3 regions of the Streptomyces sp. NPDC015171 genome follow, and region 1 is predicted to be linked to each of the others. Evidence: riboswitches for the same ligand, from Rfam matches in the RefSeq annotation. Region 1 holds a riboswitch; each other region holds the start of a gene.
The links. Region 1 has a riboswitch for S-adenosylmethionine ahead of thrC (threonine synthase). Riboswitches for the same ligand answer to the same signal wherever they lie in the genome.
Positions count from the first base shown of each region.

Region 2: linked by a shared signal. The riboswitch ahead of ACF073_RS31070 (aminotransferase class V-fold PLP-dependent enzyme) and the one ahead of thrC (threonine synthase) in region 1 are both predicted to bind S-adenosylmethionine.
Region 3: linked by a shared signal. The riboswitch ahead of ACF073_RS34685 (amino acid ABC transporter permease) and the one ahead of thrC (threonine synthase) in region 1 are both predicted to bind S-adenosylmethionine.

Region 1 covers NZ_JBIBUO010000005.1:135,372-138,639, forward strand. The annotation lists gene ACF073_RS15845 (trehalose-6-phosphate synthase) at 1-639, opposite strand, end outside; gene ACF073_RS15850 (glucosyl-3-phosphoglycerate synthase) at 715-1,659, opposite strand; SAM riboswitch class I at 1,815-1,958, shown strand; gene thrC (threonine synthase) at 1,976-3,259, shown strand; gene ACF073_RS15860 (MoaD/ThiS family protein) at 3,256-3,268, shown strand, end outside.
Region 2 covers NZ_JBIBUO010000013.1:266,832-270,099, forward strand. The annotation lists gene ACF073_RS31065 (PQQ-binding-like beta-propeller repeat protein) at 1-224, opposite strand, end outside; gene ACF073_RS31070 (aminotransferase class V-fold PLP-dependent enzyme) at 331-1,692, opposite strand; SAM riboswitch class IV at 1,847-1,963, opposite strand; gene trpD (anthranilate phosphoribosyltransferase) at 2,037-3,101, opposite strand; gene ACF073_RS31080 (cytochrome bc complex cytochrome b subunit) at 3,223-3,268, opposite strand, start outside.
Region 3 covers NZ_JBIBUO010000018.1:23,067-26,334, reverse strand. The annotation lists gene ACF073_RS34690 (amino acid ABC transporter ATP-binding protein) at 40-831, opposite strand; gene ACF073_RS34685 (amino acid ABC transporter permease) at 828-1,811, opposite strand; SAM riboswitch class IV at 2,166-2,276, opposite strand; gene ACF073_RS34680 (glutathione S-transferase C-terminal domain-containing protein) at 2,354-3,241, opposite strand.

The DNA of each region.
Region 1 (3,268 bases):
GTCCGCGCCCAGGATCCCGCCGAGCAGCTCGGCGGCGATGTCGTCGGGCAGCAGCCGGAAGTAGTCCGGCGGGGCCCACGGGGTGTGCGAGAAGTGGCCGATGCGCAGGTCGGGGCGGAGCTGGCGGAGCATCCGGGGGGCGAGGGCCAGGTGGTAGTCCTGGATGAGCACCGCCGCGCCCTCGGCCGCCTCCTCGGCCAGCGCCTCGGCGAACGCCCGGTTGTAGGCCTCGTAGGAGGCCCACTGCCGCCGGAACTCCGTGCCGAAGACCGGCTCGAGCGGGGTCTGGTAGAGCATGTGGTGGACGAACCAGAGCACCGAGTTCGCGATGCCGTTGTACGCCTCGGCGTGCACGGTCGCGTCGATGTCGAGCATCCGCACCCGCTGCCCGCCGGTCTCCTCGGCCGGCAGCAGCCCGCCGGCCGCGCGCCGGACCGCCGCCCGGTCGCCGTCGCCCAGCGCGGCGCACACCCATACGGAGTCCGCGTCCGCCCCGATGGCGGAGAGGCCCGAGACCAGTCCGCCACCGCCCCGCCGGGCGTGCAGCGAGCCGTCCTCGCCCACCTGATACGCAACCGGGCCGCGATTCGACGCGACCAGCACCTGAGCCTTGTCCGCAGCACCGCGCGTGGAAGCCATACGCCTCAACCTAGCCCGGCCCGTAAACGCTCAAACGTACGGGTCCGGCCGGGCAGCGGACCGTATACGGCCCGTTCAGGCCACCTTCCGGTCGGCGTACTCCGCGATCTCCACCATGGGCGGCCGTTCCTCGGTGTCCACCGAGTAGGTGCGTGGCTCGAACCCGTCCTCGCCCCGCTCGAACTGGGTCAGCGCGGGGCGGACCAGATGGCCGCGGGCCAGCCGGAGCTGGGCCGTGCGGTAGATCGCGGCGGCCATCCGGCCCAGGGCCTGCCCGTCCTGGTGCCGGTGCCTGCGCACCCCCACGTCCACCTGGGCCAGCGCGTCCAGGCCGACCAGGTGCAGCGCGTCCACCAGCATGCCCAGCTCCACGCCGTAGCCGACGGGGAACGGCAGCTGCTCCAGCAGGGAGCGGCGGGCCGCGTACTCGCCGCCCAGCGGCTGCACGAAGCCGGCCAGCTGCGGCCAGTGCATGTTCAGCAGCGGGCGGGCCATCAGCTCGGTGACCCGGCCGCCCTGGCCGGCCGCCCCGGCGAGCGGGCGGTCGTACATCGCCTTGACCAGGTCGACGTCCGGGTCGGTGAGCAGCGGGCCGACGATCCCGGAGACGAACGCGGAGGAGAACTCGCGCAGGTCGGCGTCGACGAAGCAGAGGATGTCCCCGCCGGTCACCAGCAGCGAGCGCCACAGCACCTCGCCCTTGCCCGGCACGGCCGGGACGCGGGGCAGGATGTCGTCGCGGTGCACGACCCGGGCGCCCGCGCGCGCGGCGACCTCGGAGGTGCGGTCGGTGGAGCCGGAGTCGACGACCACGATCTCGTCGACGAGCGGGGCCCGCTCCACGAGGTCGCGCCGGATCACCGCGACGATCTCGCCGACCGTCTCCTGCTCGTTGAGGGCGGGCAGCACGACGCTGATCGTGCGGCCGGTGCGCTGCTTGGCGGCCAGGACCTGGTGCAGCGGGCGGTCGGCCACGGACCAGGAGCGGGTGCTCAGCCAGCGCTCGACTTCTTCCAGCACGGTGGGCGGCTCCTCACTGTCACGACCACACGTCACCGTGTGACCCATCTCGCGGTTCGGACGACTATCTCAACTGTCCTGGCCGTCGGTTACAGTCTTGAACAACGCCGATGACCATCGCATGTCGGGGGTCGCGTGCGTCCACAACCGAATACCGCTCATCCAGAGGGGCAGAGGGACACGGCCCGATGAAGCCCCGGCAACCCTCCGGCCAGTACTCGTCTTCCGAAGCGAGGCTCCTGGCTCGGGAAGGTGCCAATTCCGTCTCGCGGCGAAGTGCGTCGCGAGGAAGATGAGGAGAAAGGGCCTCGCCTCCATGGCTGTGCAGACAGTTGCAACCACCAGCGACTCCACCGTCGATCTCGGTCCCGCCGCGGCGCTGAGCTGTCGCGAGTGCGGCCACCGCGTGCCGCTCGGCCCGGTCTTCGCCTGCGAGGAGTGCTTCGGCCCGCTGGAGATCGCCTACGACTTCTCCGGCTACGACACCGAGGACCTGCGCCGCCGCATCGAGGCGGGCCCCGCGAACATCTGGCGGTACGCGCCGCTGCTGCCGGTCCCCGCGGACGTCACGGAGAAGCCCAACATCAACCCGGGCTGGACCAAGCTCGTCAAGGCGGACAACCTGGCGCGCGAGCTGGGCGTGACCGGCGGCCTGTATGTGAAGGACGACTCCGGCAACCCGACGCACTCCTTCAAGGACCGGGTGGTCGCCCAGGCCCTCGAAGCCGCCCGCGTCTTCGGCTTCAGCACGCTCTCCTGCTCCTCCACCGGCAACCTGGCCGGCGCCGTCGGCGCCGCCGCCGCCCGGGCCGGCTTCCGCTCCTGCGTGTTCATCCCGCACGACCTGGAGCAGGGCAAGATCGTCATGGCCGCGGTCTACGGCGGCGAGCTCGTCGGCATCGAGGGCAACTACGACGACGTGAACCGCTTCTGCTCCGAGCTGATCGGCGACCCGGCCGGCGAGGGCTGGGGCTTCGTCAACGTCAACCTGCGGCCGTACTACGCGGAGGGATCCAAGACCCTGGCGTACGAGATCTGCGAGCAGCTCGGCTGGCGGCTGCCCGAGCAGATCGTGATCCCGATCGCCTCCGGCTCCCAGCTCACCAAGATCGACAAGGGGCTGCGGGAGCTGATCGAGCTGGGTCTGGTCGAGGACCGGCCGTACAAGATCTTCGGCGCGCAGGCCGAGGGCTGCTCGCCGGTCTCCGCCGCCTTCAAGGCCGGGCACGACGTGGTCCGCCCGCAGAAGCCGAACACCATCGCCAAGTCCCTGGCCATCGGCAACCCGGCCGACGGGCCCTACGTCCTGGACATCGCCCGCCGCACCGGCGGCGCGGTGGAGGACGTGACGGACGCGGAGGTCGTGGACGCCATCAAGCTGCTGGCCCGCACCGAGGGCATCTTCGCGGAGACGGCGGGCGGGGTGACCGTCGGCGTCACCCGCAAGCTGCTCAAGGACGGCGTCCTCGACCCGGCGAAGACCACGGTCGTCCTCAACACCGGCGACGGTCTGAAGACCCTCGACGCGGTGGCCGGCACCGGCCTCACCGCCACCATCCGTCCGACCCTGGACTCCTTCCGAGAGGCTGGCCTCGCATGAGCGTGACCG
Region 2 (3,268 bases), on a different contig from region 1:
TACGTGCCCGCGCCGCCGACGGTCTGCGCGGCGCTGACCTCCTGGCGGAAGCGGGCACGGAAGGTGCGGTCCTCGGCGTATTCGGGTCTGACCACTTTCACCGCGAGCCTCAGCCCCGTGCGCGAGGCGGCGAGGTACACCTCGCCCATGCCTCCCGCGCCGAGCCTGCCGAGGACTTCGTACGGGCCGATGTGGCGCGGGTCGGTTGCGCGCAGCGGCTGCACTCCGGGCTCCCCCTGTCCAACGAGTCGTCAGGGGGAGCGTATACGCGCCCGGCCGTCCAGCCGGTTCCCAGGTGCGGCGCGTGCGGGTCGCGGGTCGGCGGTTTCGTCAGACCGCCGGGACGCAGCGGCCGTCCTCCGTGCGGTACTGCCACTTGGCGCCGTCCCGCACCAGCTCGGTCACGGCGGTCACGAAGCGCTCGACGTGCTCGTCGGGGGTGCCCGCGCCGAAACTCACCCGGATGGCGTTGAGCGACTTCTCCCCCGGGGCCGCCTCGGGTGCGCCGCACTCGCCCTGGGTCTCGGGGTCGGAGCCGAGCAGGGTGCGCACCAGGGGGTGGGCGCAGAACAGGCCGTCGCGGACGCCGATGCCGTACTCGGCGGAGAGGGCGGCGGCGAAGTGGGAGCTGTTCCAGCCCTCGACGACGAAGGAGAGCACGCCGACGCGCTCGGCGTCGGCGCCGAAGAGGGAGAGGATCCGCACCTCGGGGACCTCGGCGAGGCCCTCGCGGACCTTGGCGATCAGGTACCGCTCCCGGGCGACCAGGGCGTCCCAGCCGGCCTCCGTCAGCGCCTTGCAGGCCGCGGCGATGGAGTAGGCGCCGATGACGTTCGGGGAGCCGGCCTCGTGGCGGGCCGCGCTGTCGTGCCACTCCACGGCCACACCGCCGTCCTGCCTCCGGGTGACCTTGCGGCTCGCGCCGCCGCCCGCGAGGTACGGCTCGGCCGCCCGCAGCCAGTCGGCACGGCCGGCGAGCACACCGGAGCCGAAGGGGGCGTACAGCTTGTGCCCGGAGAAGGCGACCCAGTCGACGTCCAGGTCCCGGATGTCGACGGGGTGGTGCGGGGCCAGCTGGGCGGCGTCCAGGACGATCCGGGCGCCGTGGGCGTGCGCGGCGGCGGCCAGTTCGCGCACCGGCCACAGCTCGCCGGTGACGTTGGAGGCGCCGGTGACGCAGACCAGGGCCGGACCGTAGGGATCGCGGTCGGCGAGGGCCCGCTCCAGGGTCTCCACGGCCTGCCGGGGGGTGCGCGGGGCGTCCAGGTAGGTGACCCGCGCGTCCTGCCAGGGCAGCAGGGAGGCGTGGTGCTCGGTCTCGAACACGAAGACCTGGCAGCCGGCCGGGAGCGCACGGGCCAGCAGGTTCAGCGAGTCGGTGGTCGACCGGGTGAAGATCACCTGGTCGGCCGGGCGGCAGCCGAGGAACTCGGCGACCGCCGTGCGGGCGTTCTCGAACAGGTCCGTGGAGAGCTGGGAGAGGTAGCCGGCACCGCGGTGGACGCTGCCGTAGTACGGGGCGTACGCGGCGACGTCGTCCCAGACGCGCTGGAGGGCGGGAGCGCTGGCCGCGTAGTCGAGGGCGGCGTAGGTGACCTCGCCGCCGGTGACCAGCGGCACGGTGACATCTCGTCCCAGAACCGGCAGAGGGGTGCAAACGGACTGGTCGCAGGCAGCGGTGGAGACAGACATGACGGAACTCCCGTGAGAGGAACGCGCGCGATGCGCGGAAGAGAGAGAAGGGTGTGCGGAGGCGGGGCTCGGCGGCCCTATCGCATTCGCTTGCTCACGGAAGGCTCCTCGATGACCAGGATCCCTGGCCCCACACTGTCGGAAGTGTGCGAGGGATCCGCGCTTGCCGTACACCTTGCTGTGCACGGCCTGGTCTTCACCCGGGGCACCCCGCCACGGACGGAGGGTTGCCGGACAGTCGGCCGGGGCCTCATGACTGTCACTCATGACCTGGTACAGGAACGTACGCGAAATGATCGTCGTCCCGCAACCCGTGTCCGGATCGCGGGACGACACCCGCGGTGCTACGCGTTGCTCGCGGCCACCCAGCGCTCCAGCGCCCGCTTCGCCGCCCCCGAGTCGATCGACTCGGCGGCCTTCGCCATGCCCGCGCGGAGCTGCTCGGCGAGCGAGGTGTCCGCCGGCTGGAGGGCCACCAGGGCCGCCGCCGAGTTCAGCAGCACGGCGTCCCGTACGGGCCCCCGCTCGCCGTCCAGCAGCCTGCGGGCGACCTCGGCGTTGTAGACCGGGTCGCCGCCGCGCAGCGCCTCCACCGGGACCAGCTCGATACCGACGTCCCGGGGGTCGAAGCTCTCCTCGGTGACCTTGCCGTCCCGGACCACCCAGACCCGGGAGGTGGCCGTCGTGGTCAGCTCGTCGAGACCGTCGTCGCCGCGGAAGACCAGCGAGGAGTTGCCGCGCTCGGCGAGCACGCCCGCGACGATCGGCGCCTCGTGCGCGACGGCCACGCCGACCGCCTGGGACCGCACCCGCGCCGGGTTGGTCAGCGGGCCGAGCAGGTTGAACACCGTACGGATGCCCAACTGGCCGCGCGCCGCGCCCACATGCCGCAGCGCGGGATGGAACTTCACCGCGAAGCAGAAGGTGATGCCCGCCTCCTCGGCGACCTCCGCCACCCGCCGGGGGGTCAGGTCGAGGTTGACGCCGAGCTTCTCCAGGACGTCGGAGGAGCCGGACGCCGAGGACGCGGCCCGGTTGCCGTGCTTGACGACCTTCGCGCCCGTGCCCGCGACGACCAGCGAGGACATCGTGGAGATGTTCACCGTTCTGGCCCCGTCGCCGCCGGTGCCGACGATGTCGACGGTCCGGCCGGGCACCTCGATCACGTTCGCGTGCTCGTACATCGTGCGGACCAGACCGGTGATCTCCTCCACCGTCTGGCCCTTCGCCCGCAGCGCCACCGCGAACCCGGCGATCTGCGCGTCGGTCGCCTCCCCGCGCATGATGCGGTCCATCGCCCAGGCGGTGTCGTCGGCGGACAGGTTCCGGCCGTCCAGCAGACCGTTCAGCAGGGCGGGCCAGGAGCGGCCCGCCGCGGTGTCGCCTCCAGCGGGGGTCACAGCGCTCATCAGCCGCTCCTCGTTCACATACCTGCTCCGTCGCCCCCCACCCTATCGAGCCCGGTGACACGGCGAAGGGCCCCGTCCGCAACCCGGACGGGGCCCTCCGCGTGGCGTGGCGACGCGGTGATCAGTGGTGGCCGTGGCCGCTCGTGATCTCCTTGTACTCCTCGACG
Region 3 (3,268 bases), on a different contig from region 1:
CCGTGGGGGGAGTTCGTGAGCGCGGGGGGAAGGCGGGGGTCAGAGGACCTTGCCGAGGAAGTCCCGGGTCCGTGCGTGCCGGGGCTTGTCCAGCACCTCGCCGGGCGGGCCCTGTTCGACGATCCGGCCGCCGTCGATGAAGACGACCCGGTCGGCGACCTCGCGGGCGAAGCCGATCTCGTGGGTGACGATGACGAGCGTGGTGCCGCTGGTGGCCAGGTCCTTGATGACGGCCAGCACCTCGCCGACGAGTTCGGGGTCGAGCGCCGAGGTCGGCTCGTCGAAGAGGATGATCCCGGGGCGCAGGGCGAGGGCGCGGGCGATGGCGACGCGCTGCTGCTGGCCGCCGGACAGCTGCCGCGGATAGGCGCCGGTCCGGTCCCCGAGGCCGACCCGTTCGAGCAGTTCGCGGGCGAGTTCCTGGGCCGCCGGCCTGGTCAGCCTGCCGGTGGCGACGGGCGCGGCGGCGACGTTGTCGAGGACCGTCAGGTGCGGGAAGAGGTTGAAGTTCTGGAAGACGAAGCCGATCCGGCCGCGCTGGGCGAGGATGGCGCGCTCGCTGAGTTCCTTCAGCCGTCCGCCGTGCCGTCGCACGCCGATCAGTTCGCCGCCCACGCTGACATGGCCGATCTCGGGCTTCTCCAGGTGGTTGACGACCCTGAGCAGCGTCGACTTGCCGGAGCCGGACGGGCCGATGATCACCGTGACCTCGCCGGGGCGGACGGTCAGGTCGATGCCGTCGAGCACCCGGTGGGTGCCGTACCACTTGTGCACGTCGTGTATTTCGAGCGCCGCGGGGGCGGTCTTCTCCGGGGTCCGGACGGTGGTCATACGGCGGCCTCTCCGCGCAGTCGGGCCCGCAGGTCTGTCAGGGCGTCACGGGCCTTCTGCAGGGGGGTCGGCGGCAGGGTGCGGGTGGCGCCCCGGGCGTAGTGCCGCTCGACGTAGAACTGGACGACGGAGACGGCGCTGGTCAGGATCAGGTACCAGACGGTGGCGACCATCAGCAGCGGGACGACGTCACCGGGGTAGGTGTTGCCCATCGACTGCACCGTGCCGAACAGGTCGAGCAGGGACACGTAGAACACCAGGGACGTGCTCTTGATCAGGCCGATCAGCTGGTTGACGTAGTTCGGGGTGATGGACCTGAGGGCCTGCGGGAAGACGATCCTGCGGAACTGGTAGCCCCGGGGCAGGCCGAGCGCGGCGGCGGCCTCGTGCTGTCCCTGGTCGACGGAGAGGACGCCGCCGCGGACCACCTCGGCCGCGTACGCCGCCTCGTTCAGGCTGAGGCCGATGACGGCGATGGCCATGTCGGTGGCCAGCTTCGACTCGTCGAAGCTGACGAAGGCCGGACCGAAGGGCACGCCGAGGCTCAGCGTCTTGTACAGGGCGCTGAAGTTGTAGAGGAAGATCAGCACAACGATCAGCGGCACCGAGCGGAACAGCCAGGTGTAGGTCCAGCTGACGGCGCGCAGCACCGCGCTTCCGGAGAGCCGGGCGAGCGCGAGCAGGACGCCGCCGACGAGCCCCAGTACGGCGCTGAACGCGGCGACTTCGAGGGTGACGAGGAGGCCGTCGAGGACGGTGGGGCGCAGGAACCAGTACTGGAAGCGGTCCCATTGGTAGAAGGGGTTCGTGACCAGTCCGTGCAGGATCTGCGCGACGAGCACGAGGACGACCGCGGTGACGGTCCACCGCCCGGGTCTGCGCAGCGGCTGGACCCGCTGTGCGGAGAGGCTTTTTGACGGCGGGTCGGTGGGAGTCGGCGCCTCGGCGAGGGAGACGGCGGCGCCTGGGGGTTCACTCATGAGGGGCTCCGGCGAAATCGGACACCCCGCGGCCGCGGACGAGCGGGCATGGGCCGCGACGGCACTACGGCACGAGGCGGCGCACGGGCACGCGCACAACCGGGGGATGGGCGGACAACGGCACACCGGGCGGACGGTGTGCGGCGGGAACGCGGGGGCTGGAAGGGAACGTCAGCCCCGGCAGCGGGCAGCGCCCGGCGCGGTACACAGTGCGCTGTTCACGCGGAGCAGATCGACGGCGCGGTCGGCGACGAGGAGACCGGCGTACGACGGTACGCAGCTCTGCGGGCGGCTCGCGGCCGTCCTGGGAGCTGCGTACATGGCGTCACCTGTCACTGTTGTGGGCCCGGGAGGGCCTCGCGCTTACCGAAAACGTCGTCCGGTCCGGTCGTCACCTGGGGCACCCCACCGCGATGCGAGGGTTGCCGGTCAGCGAGCCAGGGCTTGGTGCTGACGCTCATGACCGTTCTGAGCCGTAAGTAAGGCAGTTGCCCGTTCGAATGTCAACGGCCGTCCGCCCAGTGGACGTCCACGGACCGCTGTCACCTGCGAGAAGCGTCCGGGGAGTCCGCCGCGTGGGCCGCCCAGTCCAGGATCTGGACCGCGGCGCCGGCGGCCTCAAGACCCTGGCAGCGGCCGTGGTGGCGGCGGGCGATGCCGTCGAGGTCGAGCCGGCGGCCGAAGGCGGGGTGGGCGGCCAGCCGGCGGGCGTAGGCCCACAGGGCGCGGTGCCCGGCGATGCGGTGCACGGCGGCGGCGTCCAGATGGCAGCGGTGGACCGTGTCGAGCTGCACCAGCGACACCCACAGCTCGATGTCGGCGGCGCTGAGCCGGTCGTCGGCCAGGTACTCCTCGCCGGCCAGCCGCCGGTCGAGCCGGTCGAGGGTGTCCAGCAGCGTGTCGAGCGCTCCGGCCCGCTCGGCGGGGCCGGCACCGGCCCGTCCGGCGCGCTGCGCGGCCTCGTCGATGCCCTCGGCGCACATCCGCTCGACGGCCTCGATCACGGACTCCAGACCGGCCGGGTACAGGCGGGCGTCGCCCTCGTGCGGGAACCGGTCCAGGTCGCGCAGGATGTCCGGGGCGTGGGTGCTGACGATGCGTCCGGACCAGTCGTCGCTGAGGACGGGCCCGAGCGCCGGTCCGGTGAAGTGGTGGGCGCTCGCCTCGTACAGCGGGCGGAGCGCCGAGTGGCCGCCGCCGGGACAGTCGGGGACGGCGGGCAGGAGGGTGACCGGACAGCCGGTGTCCAGGGCGAGCAGGCTGTGGCCGATGGCGAGGCGCAGTCCGTCGGGACAGGCGGTCGACAGATGGAGCCGGTAGCGGTGCGGCACGGCGTAGTGGCCGCTGCGGGCGTCCCGGCCGATGCGGCCGCGGAAGGCGGGGGCGGCTCGGCGGGCGGACGGAACGGCGGCGAGCGGAGTGACGGACATGCTTCTCCCCGGGTCGATGGGCGGGCG